Linked DNA regions of Pseudovibrio sp. M1P-2-3. The protein of the gene in region 1 interacts with the protein of each later gene in a pairwise test. Links are inferred from orthologs where the notes say so. Each region holds a gene or a part of one and is shown in the gene's direction. Other genes may lie near its edges.

Evidence for each region.
Region 2: the proteins of P6574_RS08590 (region 1) and ileS interact in binary tests that used the Escherichia coli proteins (3 or more experiments, as listed by UniProt). The link is inferred for Pseudovibrio sp. M1P-2-3 from one-to-one orthologs.

The regions. Positions count from the first base shown.
Region 1 is NZ_JARRCW010000001.1:1,888,322-1,896,232, reverse strand. Bases 2,817-5,631 are described here. They hold P6574_RS08590 (sugar ABC transporter substrate-binding protein), read left to right. Parts: upstream 2,817-3,671; coding sequence 3,672-4,592; downstream 4,593-5,631. Other genes in these bases: P6574_RS08585 (sugar ABC transporter ATP-binding protein), read left to right, coding at 4,677-5,631; rsmA (16S rRNA (adenine(1518)-N(6)/adenine(1519)-N(6))-dimethyltransferase RsmA), read left to right, coding at 2,817-3,141. In the rest of the region: P6574_RS08610 (LPS-assembly protein LptD), read left to right, coding at 1-145; P6574_RS08605 (SurA N-terminal domain-containing protein), read left to right, coding at 336-1,265; 4-hydroxythreonine-4-phosphate dehydrogenase PdxA, read left to right, coding at 1,283-2,299; more of rsmA, read left to right, coding at 2,299-2,816; more of P6574_RS08585, read left to right, coding at 5,632-6,245; P6574_RS08580 (ABC transporter permease), read left to right, coding at 6,242-7,240; rbsD (D-ribose pyranase), read left to right, coding at 7,237-7,650; P6574_RS08570 (ribokinase), read left to right, coding at 7,647-7,911. UniProt on the Escherichia coli protein: Part of the ABC transporter complex RbsABC involved in ribose import. Binds ribose. Also serves as the primary chemoreceptor for chemotaxis.
Region 2 is NZ_JARRCW010000001.1:3,479,538-3,486,486, forward strand. Bases 901-4,385 are described here. They hold ileS (isoleucine--tRNA ligase), read left to right. Parts: upstream 901-1,251; coding sequence 1,252-4,185; downstream 4,186-4,385. Other genes in these bases: lspA (signal peptidase II), read left to right, coding at 4,227-4,385. Also shown: P6574_RS15245 (bifunctional riboflavin kinase/FAD synthetase), read left to right, coding at 1-867; more of lspA, read left to right, coding at 4,386-4,727; P6574_RS15260 (hypothetical protein), read left to right, coding at 4,926-5,687; P6574_RS15265 (M16 family metallopeptidase), read left to right, coding at 5,851-6,949. UniProt on the Escherichia coli protein: Catalyzes the attachment of isoleucine to tRNA(Ile). As IleRS can inadvertently accommodate and process structurally similar amino acids such as valine, to avoid such errors it has two additional distinct tRNA(Ile)-dependent editing activities.

The DNA.
Region 1 (7,911 bases):
GGGCTACGATGACGAAGGGCTTTCTCTTGCTGTGTCTTATGCAGAGGATCGCAGCCGTGACGATGGGGAGCCGGTGGAGCAGATCTTCTACCTTCGCGTCGGCTTGAGAACCATTGGTGACACGGACATAAGTACCAGTGATTAAGGCATAGTTGCAGAAAAGGTATATGGGGACAAAGTGTTTCCATATGCCGGTGGGCTCAGTAAACTTAAAGTACTGACACTTAGGAAGAACTTTAGACAGGCTTCTGTCACACGCCAGTATATCGTTTTTGGCGACTGGCATTGGAGTGATCAACTTTTGGATGTTGGGGACATCAGAAAGCAATAGCATGATGAAAAAACACTTTCTTGGGCTTTTCCTATTGGCGGCTTGTCTCAGTGGACCTGTCTTAACTCCAGAACCGACACAAGCGGCGACGCGCATTGCTGTCGTTGTGAATGACAAGGCAATTACAAGTTACGACTTGTCTCAAAGATCCAAGCTTATAACGCTGACAACCCGCGCTCCAAAATCGGTAGCCAATCGAAGGGCGCGTGAAGAGCTGATCGAAGAAGCGCTGAAACTTCAGGAAGCTGATCGTATTGGCATTAAAGTCACCGACAAGCAGGTGGATGAAGCATTTGCTTCAATTGCGCGGCGTGTGAAGTTATCACCCAGCCAGTTCAGGCAGGCCCTTGGTCAGAGCGGTGTAAATTCCAAGACCCTTAAGGACAGACTGCGCGCCGAAATCTCTTGGCAGGATATTGTCATGCGCCGTTTTCGTGCCACGGTCCGTATCAACGAATCTGATGTGATTGCTGCACTTCAAGGCTCACAAAAGGGCGCCAGCAATACGGCTATCGAATATGATCTCCAGCAGATTATTTTTGTGGTTCCCGGTAATGCCAGCGCTTCTTACAAGCGGAGCCGACAAAAAGAAATTCAAAAACTGCGGAGCCGTTTCACCTCCTGTAGAGAGGGACTGCGCATTGCCAACGGCCTGAAGGAAGTTGTTGTAAAGCCGGTGGGTCGTAAACTGGAAAATGAATTGCAGCCCTCCACATTAAAAGAGCTTGAAAAGATTTCCGTTGGCCGTCTGACACCTGCGAAGAAAAGCCCAAGCGGATTTGCAATGCTCGCCCTTTGTGACAAGAGCCGGATTCAGACCGATGCTGTGGCCCGCGCAGAGATGGAAGGCGAGCTTCGCAACCGCGAAGGGCAGCAACTGTCGCGCCGTTACCTGCGGGATCTACGCTCCAATGCAATTATCGAAGAACGCTAGTCAGGCTATATAAATATATGAGACGTGCCAAAAAAGCTCTTGCCGTGACAATGGGAGACCCTTCGGGTATCGGGCCCGATATTACACTCCTTGCATGGCAGGAGCGATATAAACGGGATATTCCTTGCTTCTACCTGATAGCTGATCCCGCCTTTATCCAAGAGCGCATAAAACTGCTGGGCTTGCCCATGAAGATAAAGGAAACCACGCCGGAAAACGCACGTTTTGCCTTTGACACACACCTGCCTGTGGTTCCTCTCAGTGGTTCTGTGAGCGCCTCTTGCGGGGTTCCGTCTTCAACAAATGCGGCGCTGGTTCTGGAATCCATTGCCACTGCTGTGCAGCATGTGCAGACAAACCGTGCGGATGCGGTCGTAACCAACCCGATCTGTAAATCCTCTTTGTATTCAGCCGGGTTCAAACACCCCGGGCATACCGAGTATCTTGCCTCACTTGCAACAGACATGGATGGCGTGGAACCCACCCCCGTGATGTTGCTTGCCGGTCCGCAGCTGATGACTGTTCCTTTAACAGTTCACATCCCCCTTCAAGAGGTTCCGGCGACTTTAACGGAAGATCTCATCATTGAGAAAGCCAGAATTGTCCACCGGGACATGAAAGCACGCTTTGGGCTTGCCAGTCCCAGACTTGCAATCTGCGGCCTTAACCCTCATGCCGGTGAAAATGGGACAATGGGCCTAGAAGACCGGGACGTAATCCTTCCTGCCATTAAAAAACTTCAAGAAGAAGGTATAGAGGCGAGCGGCCCGCATCCGGCAGATACCATCTTCCACCCGGGTGCACGAAACAGCTATGATGTGGTTCTAGCCGCCTATCACGATCAGGCGCTAATCCCCGTCAAGACGATCGCCTTTGACGAAACTGTAAATGTAACCCTTGGACTTCCGTTTGTACGCACCTCCCCTGACCATGGAACAGCCTTTTCGCTGGCAGGCACGGGAAAAGCTTCAGCGGGTAGTCTATCTGCTGCCATGCGTCTTGCTGTGGCCCTTGCCGAACCAGAGCTCGTTTAATGTCTCAAATTGATAGTCTTCCACCGCTTCGAGAGGTAATCGAGGAGCATGGCCTTAATGCGCGTAAATCGCTTGGCCAAAATTTCCTACTGGACCTGAACCTGACAAGCCGCATCGCGCGCTCTTCCGGTCCTTTGGAAGATACGACAGTTATCGAGGTGGGCCCTGGCCCCGGCGGACTGACCAGAGCACTTCTGGCAGAAGGAGCCAAACAGGTTATCGCAATTGAAAAAGATACTCGTTGTCTTCCTGCTCTCCAGCAGATAAGCGATCATTATGATGGCCGCTTGAAAGTAATTGAGGGAGATGCGCTTAAGTATAACCCTGCCGAGCTGGCGGACGGGCCTATCAAAATTGTCGCGAACCTTCCCTACAATGTGGGAACCCAGTTGCTATTGAGCTGGTTGACTATGGATCAGTGGCCTCCGTTTTGGTCCTCACTCACACTCATGTTCCAAAAAGAAGTGGGTGAACGTATCGTGGCAAGTCCCGGCTCCAAGGCCTATGGGCGGCTGGGAGTTCTTGCCAACTGGAGATGCCACACGGACATCCTGTTTGACCTGAACCCCAAAGCTTTCACCCCTCCCCCTAAAGTAACATCGGCAGTTGTCCAGCTGCTTCCACGGGAAGAGCCTCTCAGCTGCCCTATAAGGTCCCTGGAGAAAATAACAGGGGCCGCCTTTGGGCAGCGAAGGAAAATGTTGCGGGCAAGCTTGAAGGCGTTAAACCCCGATGCGGAGGCCATTATCACTTCAGCAGGAATAAAGCCGACAGCCCGAGCCGAGGAGATTGATGTGGAAGGCTTTGTCCGGCTCGCTCACGCATTCGAACAAGCTTCCTAGCCTTTACCTCTACAAACCAGCTTATATAAGTGCTTCAAGTCCCCGCTTCATATTTAAATAGCGGGGGCACTTACCAGTCAGTTCTGTTGTAGCGCCTTGGTTACTGCCTCCCTTGTGCACATCACACATGTGTTTCCTCAGAGCACCAACGAATACCTATCCGCATTATTGCAAACCTATGGGTATGCTTGAATCCCGACTCATTTGATGGGATGACGGCGGAATGTGCGGCGAGATCAGCCCGCCTTAGGTCACACCGGACAGATGAAGCGCCGATCCGGTATCCAGACCACAAACTATCGATTGTGCGTTATCACTGCTGGTACAAGCAGCTGGGTCTTTCGACAAGTTTACCGCGCGCGCCCTTTATGCTTCGCAGTCAGAATCTGGAAATCAACATAAAATATGAAAGCATTCAAATAAATGAAACGTTTCATATTGACCTCAAAAAACTTGAGTGCTCATATAACGACGATTCGTTTGCGCAAATTCGGGAGATTGCATTCGAATCTATAATAGGGAGATTTACTATGGGTTTGCTCAAGTTTGCAGCTACTGCGGTAACTGGTCTTACACTGCTCGGTGGCACAGCCTTAGCCGATGAAAAGCCACGTGTTGGCCTGATCATGAAGTCTTTGGCCAATGAATTTTTCCAAAATATGATGGTAGGCGCGAAAGAGCATCAGGCAAAGCGCGGCGACTATGAGCTGCTTGCGGTGGGCATGCAGAACGAGACTGATTTTGAATCCCAGATTAATGCCGTGGAGAATTTCATTACCCAAGGTGTTGACGCAATCGTTGTGGCCCCTGCTGACTCTCGTGCCATGGTGCGCCCGCTTAAAAAAGCCATGAAAGCCGGTATCGTGGTTGTTAACTTTGACGTTGCACTGGATGCTGAGGCAAAGAAACAACAGGGTGTCGAGCTGGCATTTGTGGGCCCCGATAACAGAGGCGGGGCAAAACTTGCCGGTGATGCTCTTGGTAAAACGCTCGGCAAGGGTGGTAAGGTTGTCATTATCGAAGGCAACCCTGGTGCTGACAATGCTAACCAGCGCCGTCTGGGCTTTGAAGATTCTGTGGCCACCTATGAGCTGAACCTGCTCGATAGCCGCACCGCCCACTGGGAAACCGAGGAAGCCAATTCCGTCTTTTCAAATATGCTCACGGCTCACCCAGACATTCAAGGCGTAATGGCTGCAAACGATTCCATGGCGCTTGGCGTGGTAAAAGCCATTGAAAGTGCCGGAAGAGAAGACATTCTCGTGGTTGGCTTTGACAATATCCCTGCAGTCACTCCGATGATCAATGACGGACAAATGCTGGCAACTGTTGACCAGTTCGGAACAGATATGGCCGCAAATGCCATTGATCTGGCACTGGAAGTTGTCCAAGGGGGCGAGCCGCTCAAAGGCTGGGTTAAAACACCGATTTCTCTGGTTGTTGCGCAATAAAAACTGCTTCAAGAGCCTCCGCATGTGCTTTGCCAAGTGCGGAGGCAGCCCACCACGGTTCCTATATAGACAAACGGAAGCATAATGACAGGCGCCCCACAAACCGCTCCCCTTGGCAATGAGACTGCAGCCTCTCTTCTAAGTGTTAAAGGCGTAAAAAAACACTTTGGAGGCGTGAAAGCCCTCGACGGGGTCGATTTTTCATTGCGGCAGGGGGAAGTTCACGCCCTTGTTGGTGAAAACGGAGCAGGAAAGTCGACCTTGATTAAAGTCCTCTCAGGGGTCTTTCCTCATGATTTGGGAGCAATTTCACTGGATGGCAGGGACTACCGGCCCGAAGGCCCGAGCACAGCAAAAAGCTCAGGAGTTCAGGTTGTCCATCAAGAGTTCAACTTGCTTGACCATTTGAGCATTGCTGAAAACATATCCATAGAACAGCTGCCAAAAACAAAACTTGGTTTGCTTAATCGCAGCGAGCTCAAGAAAAGGGCCCGCACGGCACTTGATGCAATTGGCTTGAGTAATATTGATGTCACGCAGCCTGTTAGCAGCCTCGGCATTGCCCATCGCCAGCTTGTAGAAATCGCCAGAGCGCTCCAGTCTGAGAGCAAAATTCTCATATTGGATGAACCAACGGCCACCCTCACTGAACGGGAAACGGGTCGTTTGTTCGAAATCGTCTCAGCAATTAAAGCCAAAGGCGTGACAGTCGTTTTCGTATCGCACCACTTGAATGAAGTTTTTACCATCTGTGATCGCATCACTGTTTTTCGCAACGGGAAAACCGTTTGCACAGTTGACGTCGCAGACACAACACCCGTTGCAATAATCGAGAAAATGGTTGGGCGACAGGTGCAGCAGACCACCACTCACCGAAACTTCACACAATACGCTGAGGTGAATGCTCTTGAGGTTGAGAACCTTTGCACGCAGGCAAACAAAAGCGGCACGGGTCTCTCCTTTCAATTGAAAAAGGGAGAAATTCTGGGAATTGCGGGTCTGGTGGGCTCTGGCAGAACCGAGATTTTGCGAGGGCTGTTTGGTTTAGATCGGCTTCAGAGCGGGAAAATATATCGGGACGGAGTTCCCCTGCATATTAAAGGTCCACGCGATGCCATTGCCGCCGCAATTGGTTTTGTCACCGAGGACAGGAAAGACGAAGGCCTCATTCTGGATATGCCGATCGCGGCAAACGTCTCGCTGGTTAATTTGGGCAAGGTTTCCCAAACTGGCATTCTTAACTTCTCAAAAGAAAACCGGCAGGCAACGCGCTCATCTGAACGGCTGAAACTGAAGTATGGCAAACTGGGCGATCCCGCTTCCAGCCTGTCCGGCGGTAACCAGCAAAAAGTTGTATTGGCAAAATGGCTTGCAGGTAAGCCGCAGGTCCTGCTGCTTGACGAACCCACGCGCGGGGTGGATGTGGGCGCAAAGGCCGAAATCTATACGCTCTTAAAAGGCTTGGCTGAAGAAGGCATGTCCCTTCTTGTTGTCTCCTCGGAAATTCCCGAACTCATGACACTGGCCGATCGCATTCTGGTTTTGTCTGAACACCAGATACAGGGCGAGCTCCTTCCAGATGATTACAGCGAACAGAACATTTTAAAACTAGCATATGGACACAGCACTTCAGCTGAGGAACAGCGCACATGACAACAAAAACTCTTTCCGAAAGTTCCTTTCCCTCCCTCGGTCTCTCAGTCCAAACTGTCCTGCACAAAGCAGGTATTGGGCTGGCCCTGCTGGCAATGATTGTGTTCTTTTCCCTGATTAGCGAACACTTCTTAAGTGCCAACAACATAACGAATATTCTGACACAGATTACCATCAACCTCATTCTTGCGGTTGGAATGACCTTTGTAATCTTAATTGGCGGGATCGACCTGTCCGTTGGCTCGGTCATGGCATTTGCAGCCGTGATTGCCGGAAAGGCGATCACTTTGCCCGGCATTGGAGCGCCTGAGGCCATTGCCCTAGCAGTGGTTGCAGCAACAATGGCGGGCGTGCTTTGCGGTTTTGTGAACGGCGCCATAAGTGCCTACTGGTCAGTGCCCTCCTTTATCATCACCTTGGGCATGCTGAATATTGCCCGTGGCGGCGCGCTGCAGGTATCGGGCGCACAAACCATCTATTCCTTCCCGTTTGCCTTTGAAGAGTTCGGCTCCGCCCTCATCTACGGCATTCCGGTGGTATTTCTGGTTGCGCTGCTGCTGGTGTTTATTGCTTGGTTCGTTTTGAACTTCACCGTATTTGGCCGCCTGATCTATGGTATTGGCAACAACGAAGAGGCGGTGCGGCTGGCTGGCCACTCAGTTAATCGCTACAAGATTGCCGCCTTCACCATTTGCGGATTAACCGCTGGCATTGCGGCTGTCGTTTATATGGCAAGGCTGAGTATCTCCAGCCCCATTGCTGGGATCGGATTTGAACTCAATGCCATCGCTGCGGTGATCATCGGCGGCACAAGCCTGAGCGGCGGACGCGGCTCCATTATCGGCACACTGCTTGGTGCCTTTATTATCGGCGTCTTGGCAAATGGCCTTATCCTCATTGGCTTGAGCGATTTCATGCGGCAAATGATTACAGGTGTTGTCATCATCTTCGCTGTGGTTCTGGATTACTACCGTGCAAAGTTCGCAGCAAAATGAAGCGTACCCCCCTCATAAACAAAGAAGTCAGCTCCCTTGTTGCCTCGCTGGGGCACTTGGATGAAATTGTCATTGCCGATGCAGGCCTGCCGGCACCGGCAAACGTTCCGGTTATTGATCTAGCCCTCACATACGGTGTGCCCCGCTTTGCGGAAATTATCAGAACTTTGCGTTCAGAGTTAATAATTGAACAGGCCATTTGGGCAGATGAAGCAAGCCCCGAGCTATCGGGTTTGATCGATTTAGAACTTTCCATATGGCGTGAGCAACAACAAGACAAAGGCATTACGGAAAAGCGTATATCCCATGAGCACTTCAAAACACGCACTTCAAAAGCAAGGGCGATCATACGCTCTGGGGAAGCAACTCCCTATGCAAATATAATTCTAGTGAGTGGAGTAGCGTTTTGAACACCATAGCTGTTGTCGGAAGCATTAATGTAGACCTGTTCAGTTATCTGGACCGCTGGCCTAATGTGGGTGAAACAATTGCCGTTCGCCAGACCTCTATTACTTTGGGTGGGAAAGGTGCCAATCAGGCGGCTGCCGCTGCCCGGCTTGGAGCCAGAACAGAGTTTATCGGCGGTATCGGCACTGATAGCTTTGGCGCAAACGCAAAGCAGGATCTGGAAAAGCTTGGCGTATCAGTGCGCCTGACAGAACTCGAGGAAT
Region 2 (6,949 bases), 1.6 Mb from region 1 along the record:
AGAGCAGTTCTTGATCTCACCTTGCAAGAGGCGAAAAAGCAAGGTGTTCCAGCTCTGGCAATGACATTCGAACCTCATCCTCGGACATTTTTCAAACCAGATGCACCTGTCTTTCGCTTAACACCCGCTCATGCAAAAGCCGAAATATTACAGGCAGCAGGCCTCGACGGTGTTATTCAAATTCCATTCAACAAAGACTTTGCTGGAATGTCCGCTGAAAGTTTTGTCGAAGACATCTTGGTTGACAAGCTTGGCATTACACAAAGCATCACTGGCTATGATTTTCATTTTGGAAGACAGCGAAAGGGAACACCAAAATTCCTCAAAGCTGCTGGAAAAGCCAACGACTTTCATGTGACAATTGTTGGCGCTGAAAAAGATGAGGGGCAAGACGTTATCTCCTCCAGCCGTATACGCACAGCTTTAGCCGATGGCGACATAGCGTTGGCAAACGGCTTGCTTGGTTACCGTTTCTTCGTGGAAGCTACTGTTCAGCACGGAGAAAAACGTGGACGTGACCTCGGCTACCCCACCGCAAATCTGAAACTGGCTGACAACTGTATCTTGAAATACGGCATTTATGCTGTGAGAGTTATGGTGGATGGAAAACTCCAGGACGGCGTCGCCAGCTTTGGAAGCCGTCCAACATTCGACAATGGCGCCCCTCTTCTCGAAGTTCACCTCTTTAATTTTTCTGGGGACCTCTACGACAAAGAACTACAGGTTTTCATACTTGGCTTCATTCGCTCCGAATTAAAGTTCGATAGTGTGGAAGCGCTTATTGCTCAAATGGATCAGGACAGCGCTGAATCGCGGGCAATTATTGCCTCTGTTCAGCCTCTTTCTGATCTGGACAGAGCTCTCTAGGCATTCCACCCAAAAGAAAACACATCAGCTCCAGGCCCTTTAACCCGCAGGCATATAAATTTGCAGTTTATCATTCACTCCTCTTTATTCCCTGTGAAAGCGCTGCTAAAAGCATCTCCATGTTTTGTGTAGTGGACATTCCTTGCAGCTATTTGCACCAAAGCAGCTTGGCAGGGCACAAATCGCCAGTGACTTTTGGAAAAGTGGCAGCGCGAATTATTGGCCCGGCCTTCGGCTGAGGCGCCCTTTAGTGTGCGCCCCGAAGGACCGGGACCTTGCTTTAGCCCTTAAAGCTAAAACCCTGTTTCATACGTGCTTTTTATACTCAAGCACTGCAATTCCTAGATTTACGGCAACATTGCCTCTGACTTACCGGATATAATTATGACTGAGAGTGCGACCAGAGATTACTCCGAGACGCTCAATCTGCCAAAGACTGACTTTCCAATGCGGGCCGGCCTTCCTAAGAATGAGCCTAAAATCCTTGAGCGCTGGAAAGAGGAAAACCTTTTTAAACAGCTGCGGGAACAGGCTGCTGGTAAGCCAAAGTTTATCCTTCACGATGGCCCCCCCTATGCAAACGGTAATATCCATATTGGTCATGCATTGAACAAAGTCCTGAAGGACATCATCAACCGCTCCATGCAGATGCAGGGCTACAATGCCCATTATGTGCCGGGTTGGGATTGTCATGGGCTGCCCATCGAATGGAAAATTGAAGAGCAGTACCGTAAAAAAGGCAAAAATAAAGACGCTGTTCCGGTCAATGAATTCCGCCGAGAGTGCCGTGACTTTGCAGGCAAGTGGATTGATGTTCAAAAAGAAGAATTCAAGCGTCTAGGCATTGAGGGTGATTGGAGCAATCCATACCTCACTATGAACTATGACAGTGAAGCGATCATTGCCAAAGAACTGATGAAGTTTGCCAGTTCTGGCCAGCTGTATCGCGGTTCCAAGCCAGTCATGTGGTCCATCGTTGAAAAAACCGCTCTTGCCGAAGCAGAAGTCGAATACGAAGATCACGAGTCCCACGCCATTTGGGTCAAGTTCCCTGTTCTCACAGGCGACGAAGCTCTTGTTGGCAAGAATGTCGTTATCTGGACTACAACTCCTTGGACGATTCCCGCAAACCGTGCAATTTCGTTCTCTAATACCATTGGATATGGGCTCTATAAAGTTACACAGGCAGCTGACGACAATTGGATAAAGGTTGGAGAAGAAATTATCCTGGCACACGCTCTGGCCGAGAGTGTCTTTAAATCAGCACGTGTTGATGCCTTTGAAAAGGTTGCTGATGTCGATCCTTCCAAAATCGAATATTGCGCTCACCCATTCCGTGGCGCAGCCGAAGCAAATGGGTACTACGACTTCTTCGTTCCAATGCTTTCCGGTGAGCATGTAACGGAGGATGCAGGTACAGGTTTTGTGCACACTGCCCCCGGTCACGGTGCAGAAGACTTCCAAATGTTTCTAGACAATCGTGAAGCCTTTAAAAAGGCCGGTACGGAACAAGTGCCTTTGACCGTTCAGGAAGACGGGGCTTACTACCCGCATGTGCCTTTGTTTGAAGGAAAATACATTCTGGACCGTAAAGGCAAAGACGGATCAACCAACAAAGCTGTTATAGAAAAGCTGAATGAAGTTGGTTCCCTTATTGCGCGGGCTAGAATCAAACACTCTTACCCGCACTCCTGGCGCTCCAAAGCTCCACTGATTTTCCGCAATACTCCGCAGTGGTTTGTCTACATGGATAAAGAGCTTTCCCAAGAAGCTCAAAAGGACACACTGCGCGGGCGAGCTCTCAAAGCAATTTCAGAAACCCGCTTTGTTCCCGCCTCCGGTCAGAACCGCATCAATAACATGATCGAATCACGTCCTGACTGGGTTCTTTCCCGCCAGCGTGCGTGGGGTGTGCCCATCTCCATTTTCGTCAATAAGGAAAGCGGAGAGGTATTGATTGACGACGCTGTCAACGACCGCATAGTTGAAGCTTTCACCAATGAAGGGGCCGACGCGTGGTTTGAAGACGGTGCTACACAGCGTTTCCTAGGAGAAGCCTACAAGGCTGAAGACTTCGAGAAAGTTGATGACATTCTCGACGTATGGTTTGATTCAGGCACAACACACGCGTTTTGTCTGGAAACTCGCGAAGAACTGTCTCCCAAGCGTAAGGGTATCGGCGGAGATGATTACGTTCTTTACCTTGAAGGTACAGACCAACACCGCGGCTGGTTCCACTCTTCCCTTTTGGAGAGTTGTGGCACGCGTGGCCACGCCCCATACGATGCTGTTGTAACCCATGGCTTTACCATGGACGAGCATGGCCGCAAGATGTCAAAGTCTCTGGGCAACACCGTAGCTCCGCAAGATATCATCAAGCAGTATGGTGCGGATATTCTACGCCTATGGGTTGGGTCCGTTGATTACCTTGACGACCAGCGCATTGGGCCAGAAATTATCAAGACTAACGTAGATGCGTATCGCAAACTGCGTAATACTTTGCGCTTCATGCTTGGAGCTCTGGGCCATTACAAAGGTGAAGAGATTGCTCTTGAAGACATGCCTGAGCTGGAACAGCTCATGCTGCATCGCCTGTCAGAGCTGGATGAAGTTGTTCGTGCAGCTTACAGCTCATTCGACTTCAGGAAAATCTTCTCCACCTTGTTCAACTTCATGACCGTTGAGCTGTCGGCTTTCTACTTCGATGTAAGAAAAGACGCTCTTTACTGTGACCCTCAGTCTTCTGTGAAACGTAAAGCAAGCCTTTATGTGATTGACCAGCTGTTCCGTCATTTGGTCACATGGCTCGCCCCTATCCTGCCATTCTCATCTGAAGAGTGCTGGACATATCGCAATGGCAAGGATAGCCAGTCCGTTCATCTGGAACAGTTTGCTGTTATTCCTGAAAACTGGAAAAACAATGAGCTTGCCCAGAAGTGGGAAAAAATTCGCAGTGTTCGCCGCGTCATCACAGGCGCTTTGGAAATCGAACGCCGGGAAAAGCGAATTGGTTCCTCTTTGGAAGCACATCCAACCGTGTATATCACCAATCAGGACTTGCTGGGTGCTCTTGAAGGGTTGGATTTGGCGGAAATTGCCATCACCAGCCAGATTGCAATTAGTACAGAAGCATCCCCTAATGGTGCCTTTACTCTGGATGAGATTGAAGGCGTGGGCGTCATTCCTGCCCTTGCAGAAGGGCAAAAGTGCGCACGCTCATGGAAGATTCTCCCTGAGGTTGGTAGTGATCCAGAATATCCGGATATTACTTTGCGTGATGCAGCAGCAATGCGGGAACTGGAAAGCGCAGCAAAATAGCTGCGCACTTTCCCACTATTCTGTGCAACAAAGGGAACAGAATGAAAAGCCAATGGACTTGGGGGCGTTATAGCCCCCTTATTGCACTCATCGCCACTATCGGTGCAGCGTTAGACCAGCTGGCGAAGATCTGGGTAGTCCATATCTATGATATGGCAAACAATGTCTTCATTTCCGTGCTGCCAGTATTGGATATTGTTCTGGTCTGGAATCGCGGTGTTTCCTACGGACTTTTCCAGCAAGATCACCCAATTGGACGATGGGCCCTCGCAGTTTTCACCGTTCTGGCTGCAATTGCCATCTGGGTTTGGGGTGTACGAAGCTCCAGCAAACCTTTATCCATATATCTTGGACTAATACTCGCTGGGGCTATCGGAAACGGTATTGATCGTATCTACTACGGGCAAGTGGTGGATTATCTATATTTCCACGTGAACAGCTTTTCATGGTATGTTTTCAACCTTGCCGACGTTTGGATCGTTCTTGGCGCAGCCGGTCTGTTCTGGGACAGTTTATTTTCAAAGAAAAAGAAGAAAACTTAACCTTATTGCTGCCTCAAACGTCAGTATGTAGGGGATTGGGAACTTTTCTAAACACGATTTTGCCAATTGGTGCCTAGTGGTGCTGCGAATCCCAAGGTATGCTAACCAAAACAGTGTTACTTAATTCTAAGGCAAGCTATAAGGTTATTCGTTAAGTGCTGTGCCTCTGCTGCAATTTGCAAAACAAGGAAGTTTAAAGTGCGTAGTCGGATTGGAACTCTTTTGCTGAAAACATCAGCTGCAACAACACTCTGCCTTGCTGTAGCAGGATGTGTAAGCGGAACTGATGGTTTTTCGGATGGTACCGAGAAAACAAAAGCAGAAGGAGACCTGATCGGCTCTGTTCTGACAGTTATTGGCGCTAAAGCCTCCAAAGGCGAGCCTATTAGCTACACCGAACGTGCTCCACTGGTTATGCCATCTGATAGAAAACGCTTACCAACTCCCGATGAGCGCGCTGTTGCTGACCTTGCTGCCAACTGGCCCAAGGACACACGCGATCAGGAAATGGCAGAACTGCGTGAGTTCTTTAAAACAGAAGACGGCAAGCCTCTTACAGCGGCTCAAATGGCCGCAGCACATGAGCTGACAAAGAACCTTCCTAAGCAGCAGAGAAACCGGATCCGCGAGCTTCAAGATGAGCGCATCATGGACGGCAAACCGCTGACACCACGCGAACTCCAGCAAATGAGCCGCGACTTCAAAGCAGCAAAAGCCAAAATTGCTGATGACAAAACGGCATTGTGTGAGCTGACCTCCGATAACGAGGTAGATCTGGCAACTTGTAAGTTGGAGCGCCGCTACCTGACACAGCCTCCACAGGCCTACAACATTCCAGCAGCCGGATATACTGTGAGCGTTTCTCCAGAAGACGACGAGGAAGAGTTCAAGAAAAAACGGAACACCGCTGCAGTTGACGATGGTGCACGGATTGATCTTGAAACAGGCATCCCCCGTTAAACCTTGGGAACTGTTATTTAAAAGTTAGAAGGCTCAAGAATACCAAGCGCGGCACCTACCGCGCTTTTTTCATTTCTACTTCACTATGTGACAAATAATTCATAGTGATCTCATCATTTGATGCCATATAGATAAAGCCCACCTCAACAAAGGATAGTACCGCGTGCGAGCAGCATCTCTTGTAAAAGCTTTGGCATTGGGCCTTTTTCTCAGCTCCCCCGCCTTTGCACTGGAAAAGCCCCCTAGCCCTTCAGAAAATAAGGCTTTCAAACAAATCCAGATTGGTGGAGAGGTTGAAACGAAAACTCTGGACAACGGCATGCAGGTGGTGGTGATTCCCGACCACAGATCCCCTGTGGTTACCCACATGGTCTGGTATAAAGTGGGCGCTGCGGATGAAAAGCCCGGAAAGTCCGGAATAGCCCATTTTCTTGAACACCTTATGTTCAAAGGCACCACAAATACACCAGAAGGAGAGTTCTCCCAAAAGGTATCTCAGGTTGGCGGTCAGGAAAACGCTTTCACATCCTCAGACTATACAGCCTACTATCAGCAGGTTGCCAAAGAACACCTCCCAATGGTTATGCGCTATGAAGCCGACCGAATGGAAAACCTTGTTCTAACAGACAAGCAAGTTCTTCCTGAACGTGATGTGGTGCTTGAAGAACGTGCCATGCGCATTGACAACAGCGCGGCCGCTCAATTGGCCGAAACCTTTAACCAGATGATATTCACAAATCACCCCTATGGTACGCCTGTTGTCGGCTGGGAGGGCGAGATTGCGAACCTCAACAAAGAGGACGCCATCGAGTTTTACAATACCTACTATACACCCAATAATGCTGTACTGGTGGTTGCCGGTGATGTGACGATGGATGAGGTGGCCCCGCTTGCCAAAGCCACCTATGGAAAACTGGAACGCCGCGCTGAGCCAGGGGAACGTATTCGTCCGGAAATCCAAAATGTTCGGGGTGAGCGGGAAGTTACTCTCCTTGATCAGCGGGTCGCGCAACCCTCCCTACAGATGGGCTGGGTTGTTCCCAGTTACACGACTGCCGATAACCGTGAAGCAGAAGCTCTAGACATTTTCGCAGACATTCTTGGTGGCGGCACAAACTCGCGCCTGTACAAGCGGTTGGTTGTTGAAGAGAAACTGGCAACAAGCGCAGGCAGTTGGTACAACTCAACTGCGGTTGACGACAGCCAGCTCAAGGTTTTTGCCACGCCTGCAGATTCAATAGAACTGAGTACTATCGAGAACA